DNA from 2 places in the Sinorhizobium sp. FG01 genome. Region 2 is predicted to be linked to the other one. Evidence: predicted binding sites of a transcription regulator. Region 2 holds the regulator's gene; the other holds the start of a gene.

Region 1 (7,779 bases), on a different contig from region 2:
ATCATCACTCGCGGCGGCCACGACTGGACGCATCGTTTCCCGGCAATCGCCGAGGCCGCCAGCAAGCTCGGTGTCGGGACCGCCATCCTCGATGGCGAGGCCGTCGTGCTCGATGAGGAAGGACGGTCCGATTTCGGGGCGCTGCAGCGCTCGCTCGGCGGACGCGGCGGCAAGCGTTCATCGACGGAGTCGGTGTGTTTTGCTTTCGACCTTCTCTATTTCGATGGCCACGACCTGACAGGAACAGAACTCTCCGTGCGCCGGCATCTGCTCGAAGACTTTCTTGACGGCTCCGCCGGCGCGATCCAGTTGTCCGAGGAAGTGTTCGGGGATGGCGCCGCACTTCTCGAGAAGGCTTGCTCCATGGGCCTCGAGGGCATCATCGCCAAGCATCGGGATCGGCCCTATCGCTCCGGTCGCACCGGCGACTGGTTGAAGATCAAATGCGTCCAGAGCGAAAGCTTCATGATCGTCGGCTACGAGCAGTCGCTGACTGCCCGCGGCGGGCTTGGCAGCCTTCTTCTCGCCGGCCGCAAAGGTCATGACTGGGTTTATGTCGGCTCGGTCGGAACCGGGTTTAATACGAAGGACGCAGCATACCTGCGCGCCACTCTCGACAGGCTCAAGACCAAACGGCCGGCGGTGCCGCTCAAGGGCAAGAACCTGATCTTCGCGCAGCCGACCTTGATTGCGGAGATCGAGTTTCGCGGCTGGACCCATGACGGGAGCCTGCGCCACGCATCCTACAAGGGCCTTCGCGAGGTTCAGGACAATGCCGCGGTGTTTGACATGAGCGAGCGAGTCTGAAAGGCAGGGTGGCGAGCCGACCGCGGATGACCGCTACCAGAGCTCCTCCTCGACCGCCTCTTTGATAGCGCCGACGATATAATTGACGAGCCCGCCGCCGGCCGCTTCCACCAGCATGTCGCGACTGATGCCCTCCTTCTCCGCATCAGCGAGAAGATCCTCGACCAGCCTCGACGCGTCGCTCTGCTGCGTGCCGCTGTCGATATGCTCCGATTTCCAGCGTTCAAGGAATTGTTCAGGCTTCATAGCTTGGACCTCCTGACGAAGCGAACCCTTACGGAGGAAAATGGTTCTACGTATGACGTCATCGAGATTTGAAAAGCGGCCCGATGAAAGAACAGGGCGCTCGACCCTTTCGGGGAGCGCCCTGTCGGACCCGGACGACCGCGCGGCAGAACAGTTGCTCGCAAAAGCGGTCATCGATACGGGTGGTGAGCGATAGATGATCACCGGCTGCCCGCATTTCAAGGTCCGTCGACGCGCTGGAGTTCGAAGAAGTAGATCCGATCGTCACCATTGATCGTCATCGCGCCAATGATCCTGTCCACATCTATCCGTCGGAAATGATCGACAATGGGTTGATGGTCATAGACCAAGGCCGCGCTCTCGACGCCGCCAAACACCATCGTCTTCAAGGAGGCGACCGGGGCCCTCGCCCGCAGCCGGCGCTGGAGATAGGAAAACAGGTTGCTTGCCACGCGCATTCTGCCGACCTCGTGAAAACGTAACGCCAGCCGAAGCGGGATCCATTTCGGATCAATCGCGACCGGTCGCCGGTCTCCCGATCGAAACAGCAAGGCATCGGCGCGCATGTCCGGCGTGAACCGTTTGCCGAACCAGCCGAGATTTTCGAGCACACCGTCGAATGGATGCCCCGTCGGGATGCCGTGTCCTTTCCAAAGCCCGGCCAGTTCGCGCGTCTCGACGGGAGGCAGGCTCCGGAAGACCTCAAGCGCGGTTTGCTGATTTTTCACCGGGAGCATTCCTTCTTGTCGTTGCGCTCTCTGGCCCGTCGCCTTGATTTGGCGTTGCGCCGCGCCACGCGCAGTTCCTCCAGATCAGGCATCCACCAACCCCGTTCGAGCTCGCGCTCGTTCGGCGGCGTTCGTGCGGGCCAGGTCGTCACCAGTTCTTCGAGCGAGCCCGATCGCCACGACGTCCACACATATTCCTCGCCATCTTCGGCGGGGAAGTAGAACGTGCTGATCGTCGCCGGGTCGGCCAGCTCGCCGTCAGTGCCGATGAAGAAAACGACGCCGACATGCGTGCCGACGGCGCGGTCAAAGGGCGGAGCATAATCGGCAGGAACGGGATAGCGTTTCCGACGGCGCTCCTTCATCCTCGCCTTGGATGCCTCGTCTTCTTGCGTTCCCTTGATCGTTTCGCGCCGTGCCTGCCGTGCTTCCGGCTCACTGCGCTCCGCCGCCGCCTCGATCGTGGGCCATCGCTTCCGGAGTTCATTGAACGAGCGGTAAGGGACGGTCCATAGCCGGCGATCGGCGTCCCAGCGTGCATACGGAATTTCCCGGATCTCGTTGACGACCGTCCGTGAATAGGGCGTCTGGATCTGTAACGTGGCGGTCGTCGCCTCGAGATAGCGGCTTTCGATCGGATCGAAGGCGAACGCGTCCCTGCCCTTCTCATCAGCGAATCTATCGGCCTCCGCCTCCATCTCGGCCAGCCAGCGGCTGATGCGCTTTTCGGCGGTGCGGCCCGGAACGAACCAGGCATTCAGCCTGTCGCTCCAGCGCGCCCGCGGGAACGCCTCCCGAAACCGTGCCACCGTTATTCGGTCATGCGGCAGGTCGGTCGTCGCACCCACACGGGCGGGCCTGGAAGGCTGGTCTTTCGTTTCTTCATCCATCGGTCATGACCCGGGCGGCACCTAGTGCTCACGCGGCCCGTCTGGATTTTCCAAGGCGCTTGATCGCCTGTTCGAGCGGCCGCTCGCCATCACAATAGTCCTGCCAGGCAGTGGTTTTCGCAAGCAGCGCAGGCACGGTGCGAACGGTAAAGCGCTTCGGGTCGAGATCGGACTTCACCTGTGTCCAGTTGAGCGGCATCGAGACAGTGGCGCCGGGCCGCGCGCGCGGCGACAGCGGCGCCACGGCGGTCGCCATGCGATCGTTGCGGAGATAGTCGAGAAAGATCCTCCCACTCCTGAGGCTCTTGCTCATCTTGATGAGATAAAGATCGGGATTATCGCGCGCCATTTGCTCGCAAACGTCATGCGCGAAACCCTTGGCCTCCGTCCACGACAGAGGCTTGCGCTTATTCACAGTGAATGGCGTGACGACATGCAATCCCTTGCCGCCTGTGGTTTTGCAGAAGCTGACGAGGCCGAGCGCGTCGAGGCGAACGCGCATCTCGCGCGCGGCCGCGGTCACAGCAGCAAACGGGACGTCGGGACCAGGATCGAGATCGAACACCAGACGACCAGGCACTTCCGGCTTGCCGGGCTCGCAGTTCCACGGATGCAATTCGATACCGCCGATCTGGGCGATCGCCGCGAGCCCCTCGATCCGGTCGATCTGAAGGTAGGGCTTCTTGTCGCCGAAGACTTTCACCAGCTCGAGCAGGTTGGACGTGCCGGGCATCGCATGTCGCTGAAAAAATTGCTCGCCGCCAATGCCGTCCGGCGCCCGAATGATCGAGCAGGGCCTGCCCCTGATATGCTCGATGAGCCAGGTGCCGACAGCTTCATGATAGCGGGCAAGGTCCTCCTTTGTGACCGGTTCGCCATCGCCGGCGTCCGACCAGAGCGCCTTGTCGGGACTGGAGATGAGGACGCCCATCACCTCTGCCTTCGCGCCTTTGCGGCGGACAGCCCTCGTCTTTGCGCTCGGCGCCGGCTCGGGTGTGTCTGTCTTGGTGGGTGTTGCCGGCCGTTCGGTGTCGACCTCCGCGGCTGGCTTGTCTTCGCGCAGACCCTTGAAGGCTGCCTGACGAACTAGGCCGTCGGCCGTCCAGTCGGCGAACTCGATCTCGGCAACGAGCTCCGGTTTCAGCCAGGTGACTTCCTTCTCCTTTTTCGGCGCACCGATCCCGGTGAAGGGTGACTTCGATGTTTCCAACGCCTTCAGCTTGGGGACGAACCGCTCGACCTTCGCGGCGCCGAAGCCCGTGCCGACCCGGCCGACGTAGACGAAGTGATCGCCGCGGTGAACGCCGACCAGAAGAGATCGAAACTTGCCGTTGGTCCTGGCATAGCCACCGATCACCACCTCATGACCAGCCCGGCATTTCGACTTTGCCCAGGTATCGGTGCGGCCCGACTGATAGGGCGCATCCATCTGCTTGGAGACGATACCTTCGAGCGACAGCTTGCAGGCGGAGCGCAGCACCGCGTCACCGCCGGATTCGAAGTGTTCGACGTAGCGGATATGCGGATCATCGCTCCCGGCAGCGAGGAAGTCTTCGAGCCGCTTCTTCCGCTCGATCAATCGCATCGACCTCAAGTCCTCGCCGCCACCGAAGAGCAGGTCGAAGGCGAAGTAGACAAGGTTAGCGGTCTTGCCTTCCGAGAGCGCGGCCTGGAGTGCTGCGAAATCGGGTGCACCATTGTCGTCCAGGGCGCAGATTTCGCCATCGATGATGCAATCGGGCAATTCGGATGCAGCATCGGCGATCTCTGGATATTTCGCGGTCCAGTCGAGACCCTTGCGCGTCTTCAGCGTCACCTTGCCCTGGGCGACGCGCATCTGGATCCGATAACCGTCGAACTTGATCTCATGCAGCCAGTCGTCGCCGGCCGGCGGCCGCGCAAGCGTCTCGCAGAGCTGCGGCGCGACGAAGCCCGGCAGGTCGACTGTCGTGGAAGTCGCGATATTCTTGCGCGATCTCTTCTTGCGCTCGTCAGCCGCCAGACCGTGCTTGCTGTCCCAGACGGCATCCGCTTCTACATCCGCATTCGCCATCATGAACGGTCGTGGCTTGCGGCCCTTGCCTTCCGCGATCTGCTCCATGCCGCGGCCGGAGGCGACGGAAGTCGCGTTCTCCTCGAGGATCGCCGCGCCGTTCTCCTCAACCGAATGTTCGTCACGATGCTTGATCAGCAGCCAGTTGGTCCGTTTGCCGCCATCGCGATCGTTGCGCATCCGAACTAGGACGAAGCTGCCATGCAGCCGCTTGCCAAGAAGCGTGAACTTGAAGTCGCCCTTCCTCAGGGCCTCTTCAGGTGACTTCCTACCCTCCGGCTCCCAGTAGCCGCGATCCCATAGCATGACCGTGCCGCCGCCATATTGACCCTTGGGGATCGTGCCTTCGAAGTCGCCGTAGTCGAGCGGGTGATCCTCGATCTCGACAGCGAGCCGCTTGTCACTAGGATCGAGCGATGGCCCCCTGGTCACTGCCCAGGATTTGAACACGCCGTCGAGCTCGAGCCTGAGGTCATAGTGAAGCCGCGTGGCGTCGTGCTTCTGGATCACGAAGCGGCGGCGGTTCGATGGCTTGACCTGCGCCTTACCGCTCGGTTCGCTGGTCTTCTTGAAATCGCGTTTGGCGCGGTATTTCGAAAGATTGTCAGCCATTGGTTTCGCGGACCCTTCCAGTCGTACGAGGAGCGGCGCCGGCGTCTGCCTCCCGATCGTCGATGTTCACAGATGACAACGCGGCCGGCGGTCCGTAGTTTCGCGGGGCGCGCGTGGGTCAGGTCGGTCGAACAGTTGATATCGCGGTAAAGGCTGGTATGTTCCCTATTTGTTTCGGCGCAGATCCTCCGGTAATGCGCCGATCCCCTCGCCATCGCTGAAGCCGTCATGAACGACATAAGCCCCACCCCCATTCGCAAAATCGTCCATGTGGACCTGGATGCTTTTTATGCGTCGGTCGAGCAGCGCGATAACCCCGATTTACGCGGAAAGCCTATAGCCGTCGGAGGCTCCGCCGCGCGTGGCGTGGTCGCTGCGGCGAGCTACGAGGCGCGCGCCTATGGCGTTCATTCGGCAATGCCGTCGGTCACCGCCAAGCGAAAGTGCCCGGACCTGATTTTCGTGCCGCCGCGCTTCGACGTCTACAAGGCGGTGTCCCAGCAGATACGGGAGATCTTTGCGGAATACACGCCGATGATCGAGCCGCTATCGCTTGACGAGGCTTATCTTGATGTTACCGAGAACCTGAAAGGCATGGACATCGCCACCGAGATCGCGCTGGAGATCCGTGCCAAGATCAAGGCCGTCACCGGCCTCAACGCGTCGGCCGGCATCTCCTACAACAAGTTCCTCGCCAAGATGGCAAGCGACCTCAACAAACCCAACGGCCAGGCAGTGATCACGCCGAAGAACGGACCGGCCTTCGTCGAGGCCCTCCCCGTCAAGAAATTCCATGGGGTCGGGCCGGCGACTGCGGAGCGCATGCGGAAATATGGCATCGAGACCGGACTCGATCTCAAGGAGAAGACGCTTGAATTCCTGGTGGAGCATTTCGGGAAGTCGGGTCCGTATTTCTATGGCATCGCCCGCGGCATCGATGAGCGCCAGGTGAAGCCCAACCGGATCCGCAAGTCCGTGGGCGCGGAGGATACCTTCGTCGAGGACATCAATGATCTCGATCTGGCGACCGCGGAACTGAAACCGCTCGCAGAGAAGGTCTGGCGCTATTGCGAGGCGCAAGGCATCAGCGGCAAGACGGTCACCGTGAAAATCAAATACTCGGACTTCACCTTGGCGACGCGGAGCCGGACCGGGTCAGTAGCGTTTGCGGGCATTCCTGAAATCCTTGCTGCGGCGTCGGACCTCTTGGCAACCGTCTATCCATTCAAGCGACCTGTGAGGCTGCTCGGTGTCGCGCTTTCAACGCTGACGGCCTCCGAAATCAGTGATGCGCAATCACAGTCCCAACTTGACCTCGGACTCTGACGGGCATCGGCCCGAAATAAAAAAGCCTGCCGCGGGAGGAGGTGCGGCAGGCTTTCCTAAAAGAACCGAGCAGCGACTTGGGAGGAGGAGTGCCGCTGTTCCAACAGACGTCCTACTGGGAGGAGGAGTGGGCCGTCTGAAATTCGAAGCGTTGCGGGAGGGAGCATCGCTTCGATGAAAATGATCATACTGCGACAAGCGCCGTCCGCCAGAGTTTATGCCGTGCAGGTATGCATCAGCCGCAACAGTCTTTGGGACACATGCGTTACAGCCATCAGGCCCTAACCGATCGAAAGCAGTGAGGTACTTGGTTGGTGGGTCTGCCTCAGGGTATCGATAGATTTCGGACCTGAGATACCGCAGTTCGCCTTCCAGTTCCGGTTCATTGACCTCGATCCACCAGGATTTCGGGCGCACGTCGCTCCCGTCCGACCACCGGTAACCGCGGGCCTTGAGGTGATCCTTCATGTCGAAGGGGCTGTTCTCGGCAAAAATGCGCACCCGTGAGCGCTGACTTGTGCTGTAGAGCTCCGCAAATGCTGTCGTGGAGTGGGAAGCTGTTTCCCGAGCGAGTGCTTCCAGCGGAGCAAAGCAGTCGTCGACCGCTCCATGGCCATCATGAAAGAAGCGAGCCTGGCCAAGCAGTTAGCCGAGTTTCGCTCCCTCGAATCCACGTGAGGACCAGTCGATCTCGGAGTTGGAACAGGCCTATGCCTTGCCTGAAAAAGTCGACGAAAAAGCATCGCAAAACGGGCGGTCAAACCCGCGTTATGAGCGATGACCAGGTCGGCGGGGCGATTAGCGTTCCCAATGCCCTCATGTCGATGAGCTGTCCGGCCACCATCTCATCGGTGATGCCTGTCAGCCTGGTGATTTCGCCAGGAATGGAAATGCTCGGCTGCCGCAAACCACCATAGAGGCCAGTGACGTCGCCGATGTTGCCACGCTCGTCAAACGTGAAGGCAATTGCCCCTATTTCGATGATCTCATCCTTGCGATGGTTGAGCCGGGTTGTTTCGGTGTCGAGGATGACGCCCTTCAGCGGAAATTCAGGCCGAACGCTTGTGATGACCGGGCGGGGTTCGAGTTCCTCAGAATGCGATACCGCCCTGTAGAG
Region 2 (7,779 bases):
CGGCTCTCCTCCTCGCCGACGGCGGCGCCGGTGACAGGGAAGGGACAGACGACCGAAAGCAAGTGGCATGCCGTGTGCATGCGCATCAGCCGGTAGCGGCGCGGCCAGTCGATATGGAGTACGAGCTTTTCGCCGACTGTCGGCCGGGGGTGTCCCTCGGCGGGAACATGCACGATGACATCCTTGGTTGCGCCATGCCGGGTCTCGACGATCGGGATCCGGCTGCCGTCCTCGCGCTCGAAAAAGCCCGTGTCGCCAGGCTGGCCGCCGGACGTGGCATAGAAACAGGTCTGGTCGAGTTCGATCCCGCCGTCTTCCAGGACCGCCGTGACGCTTGCTTCGCAGGTCGAGAGGTAGAAATCCTCGCGGAAGAGGGCGGTCACGGTCCTGGTCATCGAGAGACTATCCGACGGGTTCGTATGGAACGGTAATGTTCGAACTTCTATTCAGCCAAGCCGGGACCGGCAGGCCCTTTGAGGCAAGGAAGTCCGGATTGAAGAGCTTCGACTGATAGCGGTTACCATAGTCGCAGAGGATCGTCACGATCGTATGTCCGGGGCCGAGCTCGCGGGCCAGTCGAACCGCACCGGCAATATTGATGCCGCTGGAGCCGCCGACGCAGAGGCCTTCCCTCTCGATGAGGTCGAAGACGTAGGGCACCGCTTCGGAATCGGGAATCTGATAGGCGAAATCCGGCGTAAAGCCGTCGAGATTGGCGGTGACACGGCCCTGGCCGATGCCCTCGGTGATCGAGCTCCCGCTCGCCTTCAGCTCGCCATGGGCATAGTAGTTGAAAAGTGCCGCGCCTTCCGGGTCGGCAATGCCGATCTTGACGGCGGGGCTCTTGGCGCGCAAGCCCTGTGCGACGCCGGCGAGCGTCCCGCCGGAGCCGACGGCGCAGATGAAGCCGTCGACCTTGCCGTCGGTGTCGCGCCAGATCTCCGGTGCGGTCGTCTGGACATGCGCCTCCCGGTTCGCGACGTTGTCGAACTGGTTCGCCCAGATGGCACCGTTCGGTTCGGTCTTGGCGAGTTCGGCCGCCAGCCGCCCGGAGACCTTCACGTAGTTGTTGGGGTTCTTGTAGGGTACCGCCGGAACCTCGACCAGTTCGGCGCCGAGAAGCCGCAACGCGTCCTTCTTCTCCTGGCTCTGGGTTTCCGGGATGACGATGACGGTGCGATATCCGAGCGCGCTGCCGACGACCGCCAGTCCTATGCCGGTATTGCCTGCCGTGCCCTCGACGATCACGCCGCCGGGGCGCAACTGGCCGGCCTTCTCGGCCTCGCGGATGATCCACAGCGCTGCCCGGTCCTTCACCGATTGACCGGGATTGAGGAACTCCGCCTTGCCGAGGATGGAGCAGCCGGTAGCTTCGGAAACGGCATTGAGCCGGATCAACGGCGTATTGCCGATGGCTTCGAGCACGGACGGATGGACACTCATCTTGGAAAACCTCACGCTGGACGGAACGATGGCCGGGCCTCAGCCAAGCATTAACCTCGACGAACGGCAAGCAGCAAACATTTGGAGCAGAATCGCCGAAATATTGGCGTGTTTTCGGCTCAGGCTGTTCAACAGGCAAGAAAAAGCGTTTCGCCGCTTTCCTGTCGCGGGCAAAAATCGTCTCCGCAGTCAATTTGACGGGCGGCAAGCGGAGAACGGGGACAGGATCTGCCGTCGGAGAGGCAACGGGTTCGGACCTGCCGAGCCTTCCGGGAAGGAAAGCTTCCTGAACGACGTGCGAGGACGAAATGATGACTGCATTTACCGCCCGCCCCGAGCATGGATGGGCATGGGTAACCGGGGCAAGTTCCGGAATAGGGCGCGCCGTTGCGCTTCGACTGGTGGGGGAAGGCTATTCGGTCGTCGTCACGGCGCGCAGTCACGAGAAGCTCGTCGCTCTTCAGCATGAGGTCGACGGACCGGGCAAGATCGTCGTTCTCGACGGCGACGTCACCGACCCGCGCGACATGGAGCGGTTGCTGACGGCGATCGAATATGAGCATGGCCGGGTGGCATTGGCGATCCTCAATGCCGGCGTAGCCATACCCGTGCGCGGAGACGACCTCCATCTCGAGGCATTCGACAAGAGCTTCGCGGTCAATCTGCACGGCGTCGTCAACTGTCTCGTGCCCCTGGTTGAGCACATGAAGGCGAACGGCCATGGCCAGATCGCCATCATGTCGTCGGTGGCCGGCTATGGCGGACTGCCGATGAGCGCCGCCTATGGCGCCACCAAGGCGGCCCTCATCAACATGACCGAGAGCCTGAAATTCGACCTCGACCGGATCGGCATCAGGCTGCAACTGATCTGTCCAGGCTTCATCGCGACGCGTGGCTCGGTGAAGAACAACCTGTCGCGCCCGGCCCCCCTTGTCAGCGCCGACGAGGCGGCGGAATGGATTTGCACGGGTCTGAAGTCGAGACATTTCGAGATCACCTTCCCGAAACGCTTCACCTATGCCGTCAAGTTGCTGCGGCTCCTGCCCTACGGCGCCTATTTCGCGCTTGTCGACTGGCTCGTGTCCGGGCCCGGCCCGCATGGTACAGCTCCGAAGCACAAGCAGTCGGCATCCGACAAGCGGCCGCGTCAGGCGGTGTGAAGCACGAGCACTGCGCCGAAGACGAGGATCAGGCCAACCCAGCCGATCGGCTTGAGCTTCTCTCCGAACAAGAGGCGGCCGGAGATCGCCGTGCCGAAAATTCCGGTGCCGCCCAGCACGGCATAGGCGATCGCAAGCTCCATGCCTTTCACCGCCTCGGCGAGCAAGGCGAACGCGGCGAGCACCAGCAGGATCGAAAGCACGCCCCATCCGCGTTTGACGAAGCCATCCGACTTCGACGAAGCGAGATTTGCCGCGACATCGAGCAGGCCGGCCATGAACGCGAAGGCGAAGGAGAGACCGGAGGCCGTCACGGCGCGGCTTCCTCGCCGATGTCGTCGTCGTGAGCCTTGCCCGCATTGACAAGCAGGATGCCGAGCACTGCCATGGAAAGCCCGACCACTTCGCGGCCGCTCAGTACATGGCCGAAGATGAAGACAGAGACGAGGGTGATGAGCGCCACGCCCGAGCCTTCCCAGATGGCATAGGCCACGCCAACCGGTACTGTCTTCACGGCCCTTGCGAGAAACACGTAGGAGAGGGCGATCGAGGCATACATGACCGCGTGGCCGATATAGGCGCACGAGGCCGAGGAGGCCTTCATGACGGTGAGACCGACCACTTCGGTCGCAATCGCGAGCGCCAGGAAAAGCCACGCCAAGCGCATGAAGCACCTTCATGTAAGGTCGAGTAAGGACGACAAATGAAAAGAGCCATTCGGGCGCACGCCGCGAATGGCTCTTTCGAAACTGGCTCCCCGGGCCGGATTCGAACCGGCGACCTATCGATTAACAGTCGAGTGCTCTACCGCTGAGCTACCAGGGATCATCTGCGCCGCAGAAGTGAGGCTGCTAATACAAATGCTTTTCCGATTTGCCAAGCGATTTTTCAAAAAAAATCTTGGGCCGCGGTTGTCACCCTGTGGAGAAGGCACCAACTGTTGGGGAGTTGGATTAAAGAGGCATAATGGCGAACGGCGGCAAGAAGAGATATTTCGGCATCGATCCGCAAACACGTCAAATCGTGCTCGGCAACTGGCGAATTCGGCTGCCCGACTCGCCGGCCCTGCGCATCTTGATCGGGTCGCTGCTCGTCGTCTGTGGCCTGCTCGGTTTTCTGCCGGTTCTCGGTTTCTGGATGGTCCCGCTCGGCCTGCTCGTATTGTCGCATGACATCCCTGCAGTGCGCCGCGCCCGCCGGAAGCTCGCCGTCTGGTGGGCGCGTCGGCGCGGCACTGAGAACTCCGGGAAGTAGGCCGGGCACAGGCCTGCAGTTCCTCCCACGGGGAGGACGGCCGGAAGGTTGCTTTCACCCGTCGCTCCCTGTCACAGTGGCAAGACTGCAACTACCGCATACTATGTACGGTAGAGATAGCGCCGCCAAGCACGCCGCTCTTGAACTTTTCCCCCAGACACAGTTTTTTTACAAAACTGTCACAATCCGGGGTTCAGAAAATGTTCGACGACAGGATCGAACTTTCCGACTGGCGTGAATGCGCTGCCGGCCATCAGCGCAGCATTTTCGAGAATCGTCTCCATCCGAGTGTTCTCATCAAGGTTCTGAAGCTGGGATCCAGAGAAGCAAGCGGCACACGCCAGTCAAAGAGGGCGTTTGCATTCCTCAACCAATTCAAACGTTTCGGGGCCTATCGAACGTTTCGGCGTGAAGTCGACGAATTCCTTGAGCAGGCGAGAAAGTTCTCCCTCGCGGACGCCATCGAACTGCCGATACCGAAGATATTCGGCTTCGCCCAGACCGAGTACGGCCTGGGGCTCGTGGTGGAAAAAATAACCAGACGCGATGGGAAGCTCGCGCCCACCCTCGCTCAGTTGGCGTTTTCGGGGCAGCTCACCGCCAGGCATCTCACGATGATCGACGAAATCTTCGAACGGTTTCGCCGCCTGCACATCGTCATGATGGATGTAAATCCCGGCAATTTCGTCGTTACCGATCGCCGCGGTTACGATGAACTCATCTGCGTCGATGGGACGGGAGAGAAGAGTTTCTTACGCATTTTCGCTCTCTGTCGCCGTGCGAACGACATCAAGCTCAGACGGATGCGTTCGAAGCTGCTGACGAAGCTGGCGAGAATATTGGAGCATCCAGCCGCGATAGACGGAGAACAATCTGTCCACGCCGCACTGATGCGGCATTCAAAGCCGACCGGCCGCTATCTGCGCTTGTCAACTGCCTCGCCGCATCCGGCGCTCTTGGCGGCGGTCTTGTCGAGCGTACCGGTCTAATCGCCTCAACAGCTAAAGCTCCGGGGCAGGTTCGCGCCAAGCTTATATGCCTCGGCAGGCGAAAAATGCCTCGATTCAACTTTGGGTCGCCGATCGACGGGCTATAAACATCGACCTGAGCTGTGGGAAAACCCTGGAGCAGATTGCTACCAGCCAAGGGCGTGGCACCGGATCGAGCACCTGATCTCGTGACGTAGAATCGGCAATTAGATGTGTAATGGAGGCCTCGCCCGGAATTGAACCGGGGTACAAGGATTTGCAGTCCTCTGCGTCACCACTCCGCCACGAGGCCTCTCGTGCTCGTAAAATCGAGCGATGGCGGGCGTTTAAAACGAATCCATGTGGAGCGCAAGAGGGAGACGTTCAAAAAAGACGCCCACAAACAGCTTTGAACAGGCCGGAATACGAGAGCGCTTCTTGCCGGTGGCATGGCGGACGCCGAGACCAATAAACGCCGGCCGCAGTAAGCGAGATCACGGAAGGCAAAGAGAACAGTTCTGTCGTCGCGACCGCGCGAAACGACCGCACACAGGATCGGCACAGGAACCCAAATCGGCCTAGTGATAGCGCCGGATCAGACCGACGAGTTTGCCCTGAATTTTCACGCGGTCGGGTCCGAAGATGCGCGTTTCGTAAGCCGGATTCGCCGCTTCCAGTGCGATCGATGCGCCCTTGCGGCGGAATCGCTTCAAGGTTGCCTCCTCGTCGTCGATCAGGGCGACGACGATGTCGCCCGGGCTGGCGGTGCTGGCGTTGCGGATGATCACCGTGTCGCCATCGAGAATGCCCGCCTCGATCATCGAATCGCCCTTGATTTCGAGGGCGTAGTGCTCGCCGCTGCCGATCATCTCGACCGGCACGGAAATCTCGTGCGTATTGTTCTGAATGGCCGAAATCGGCACGCCGGCGGCGATCCGGCCCATGACCGGCACTGTTATAGACGCGCTCTCGACCGGCGGCGTTGGCGCCGGCTTCGGTGCCGGGGGCTTGCCGAGGCTGCCCTCGATGACGCTCGGCGAGAAGCCGCGCCGCGGCTGGGCTGGGCTCGAATAGGCTTCCGGCAGCTTGATGACCTCGAGCGCTCGGGCCCGATTGGGTAGCCGGCGAATGAAACCGCGTTCTTCCAGCGCAGTGATCAGCCGGTGGATGCCCGATTTCGACGCAAGATCGAGCGCATCTTTCATCTCGTCGAAGGAGGGCGGGACCCCGGATTCCTTCATCCGTTCATGAATGAACAGAAGCAATTCCTGTTGCTTGCGGGTCAGCATGCGCGTCACTCCAGATTCGCGAAACAAATCAAGAACAGAAACTATCCGTTCCATATGTGTTCCGCAAGCACTTAATATTCCGTGAACTCATGCGTCGAGGCGCGTCCGCTATCAGGGCGGCACGGACGGTTTGCGGGTTTCGATGGTGGTGAAGACTTGCGTGCGGCAAGCGTCACACATAGGCGAGCGTTTGCTCACCTTTGACGACGCTGTGCATCGTCTTGACAAGCCGTCCTAGTAGGCGAGGCGCAGCCCGCCGGGGCTAAGAACGTCGAAGTCGGGTTCAGGGTAGGGGCCGTACCACTGGGTGTAGGTCGTGTTGCCCGTAGCGCCTGTCGTGGCGCATCCTGAAAGTGTGAGAAGAGCGATTAAGGCGGCGGCGATCAGAGATTTGAGAGGCATGGTAGTCCCCACTTGCGGGAGTTGCCGATATGCAATGATGCCAGGTGCTAAGTCTCTCTCAAATCAGGCTCTTTGGCAAGCGAGGGGCAAGGCGGGAAGACGGCACATCGGGTGGAAAACACCGCTCCCTCTGACTTCGGGTCGCTCGCTTCTTAACGGAATTCGCGTTCGCAATGGGTCTGCTGCGAACACAGTCTGAAGTGGTGGTCGTCCGAGGGTGACGAGCCACGTCGGATCGGCCCGCTACAGAGATGTCGCTGATGTCTTAGCGATGTTCTGTTACCTATGTCTCCGGGTCGGACAAAGGTCGTTTGGTGGAGTCGAAGGGAGTCGAACCCTCGACCTCCGCAGTGCGATTGCGGCGCTCTCCCAACTGAGCTACGACCCCAGCCGTTCACCTATATAGGCGGATTTGAGCGCCCGCGCCAGTCCCTCCCGGCGTCTCGCGTGGGGAGGATCGGGGCCGTCGTGGATGTCACTCGAGGAGAATTTGCTTGAGCGTCGCGGCGTCCTCGATGAAGGCGGCGGGATCGTCATTGGCGACGAATTCCAGCATTGCAAAGCGTCGCCCGGTCCAGCGCGATGCGGGGAGGGCCGTGAGGACGCTTCGCCAATAGTCGGATGCCGATGCCAGGGGAAAACGGTTGCGATTTCGATCCCAGGCGAAGACGTGGACATGAGATACATGCTGACCGATGCGGGCGACCTCTGCGAGCGCCTCGCCGAGCTCCAGCCCGGGCCGCGGCTGCCAATAGAGATAAACATTGTCGTGGGCGATCGCGTCGATCAGGCGGCTTGCCGAGTCGGTCGTGTCCGTCAGCGATTGCGGGTGATATTCCAGCGAGACGGTCACGCGGTGGCGCGCGGCTTCGGCGCCCATGTCGCGGATCGCCTTTGCGGCATCACGTCTTTCGCCTGCGCTGTAGTCCTTTGAATCGCGCCGGCGGGTGCCTGGCCAGATGCGGATATTCGAGGCACCGAGTGCAATCGCGCTCTCGAGCGCACGCCTGAATTCGATGAGGTCGTCAGTCGGTGGCGCGACATAGGATCCGTAGGATGTCGTCAGTTCGGCCCTTGCGCTGAGGAGCCCGACGATCCGGGCGTTGGACGTGTCGCCCGGAGCAATATGAGCGTCGCCTGCCCATTCGATCGCCGCAAGACCGGCGCTCCGGGCTAAGCCGACGATTTTTTCCGGAGGCAAGCTCCTGAAGGTGACGGTGCAGAGCCCCGGTTCGAAATCGCTCATGCAATGCGCTCCAGGTC

What was found. The regulator LexA, encoded in region 2, represses DNA repair genes until DNA is damaged. The targets are predictions, from matches to a motif close to TGTTCNNNNTGTGTTCNG.
Region 1: a site for LexA is predicted at 5,496-5,513, ahead of dinB (DNA polymerase IV). Genes of this name have one in related genera too.

What each region holds. Positions count from the first base shown of each region.
Region 1 covers NZ_NWTB01000006.1:52,429-60,207, reverse strand. Annotated here, with positions in the region: gene ligD (non-homologous end-joining DNA ligase) at 1-807, shown strand, start outside; gene CO656_RS10590 (DUF768 domain-containing protein) at 841-1,053, opposite strand; gene CO656_RS10585 (DUF4334 domain-containing protein) at 1,272-1,790, opposite strand; gene CO656_RS10580 (hypothetical protein) at 1,778-2,671, opposite strand; gene ligD (DNA ligase D) at 2,700-5,336, opposite strand; gene dinB (DNA polymerase IV) at 5,565-6,662, shown strand; partial or broken gene CO656_RS10565 (3'-5' exonuclease) at 6,948-7,779, opposite strand, start outside.
Region 2 covers NZ_NWTB01000003.1:82,722-90,500, forward strand. Annotated here, with positions in the region: gene CO656_RS03105 (alanyl-tRNA editing protein) at 1-395, opposite strand, end outside; gene CO656_RS03110 (cysteine synthase A) at 403-1,443, opposite strand; gene CO656_RS03120 (SDR family NAD(P)-dependent oxidoreductase) at 1,755-2,603, shown strand; gene CO656_RS03125 (SMR family transporter) at 2,591-2,917, opposite strand; gene CO656_RS03130 (SMR family transporter) at 2,914-3,270, opposite strand; tRNA gene CO656_RS03135 (tRNA-Asn) at 3,354-3,428, opposite strand; gene CO656_RS03140 (hypothetical protein) at 3,570-3,857, shown strand; gene CO656_RS03145 (YrbL family protein) at 4,058-4,846, shown strand; tRNA gene CO656_RS03150 (tRNA-Cys) at 5,065-5,138, opposite strand; gene lexA (transcriptional repressor LexA) at 5,404-6,114, opposite strand; gene CO656_RS30105 (hypothetical protein) at 6,349-6,516, opposite strand; tRNA gene CO656_RS03165 (tRNA-Ala) at 6,829-6,904, opposite strand; gene CO656_RS03170 (sugar phosphate isomerase/epimerase) at 6,992-7,762, opposite strand; gene CO656_RS03175 (hydroxyacid dehydrogenase) at 7,759-7,779, opposite strand, start outside.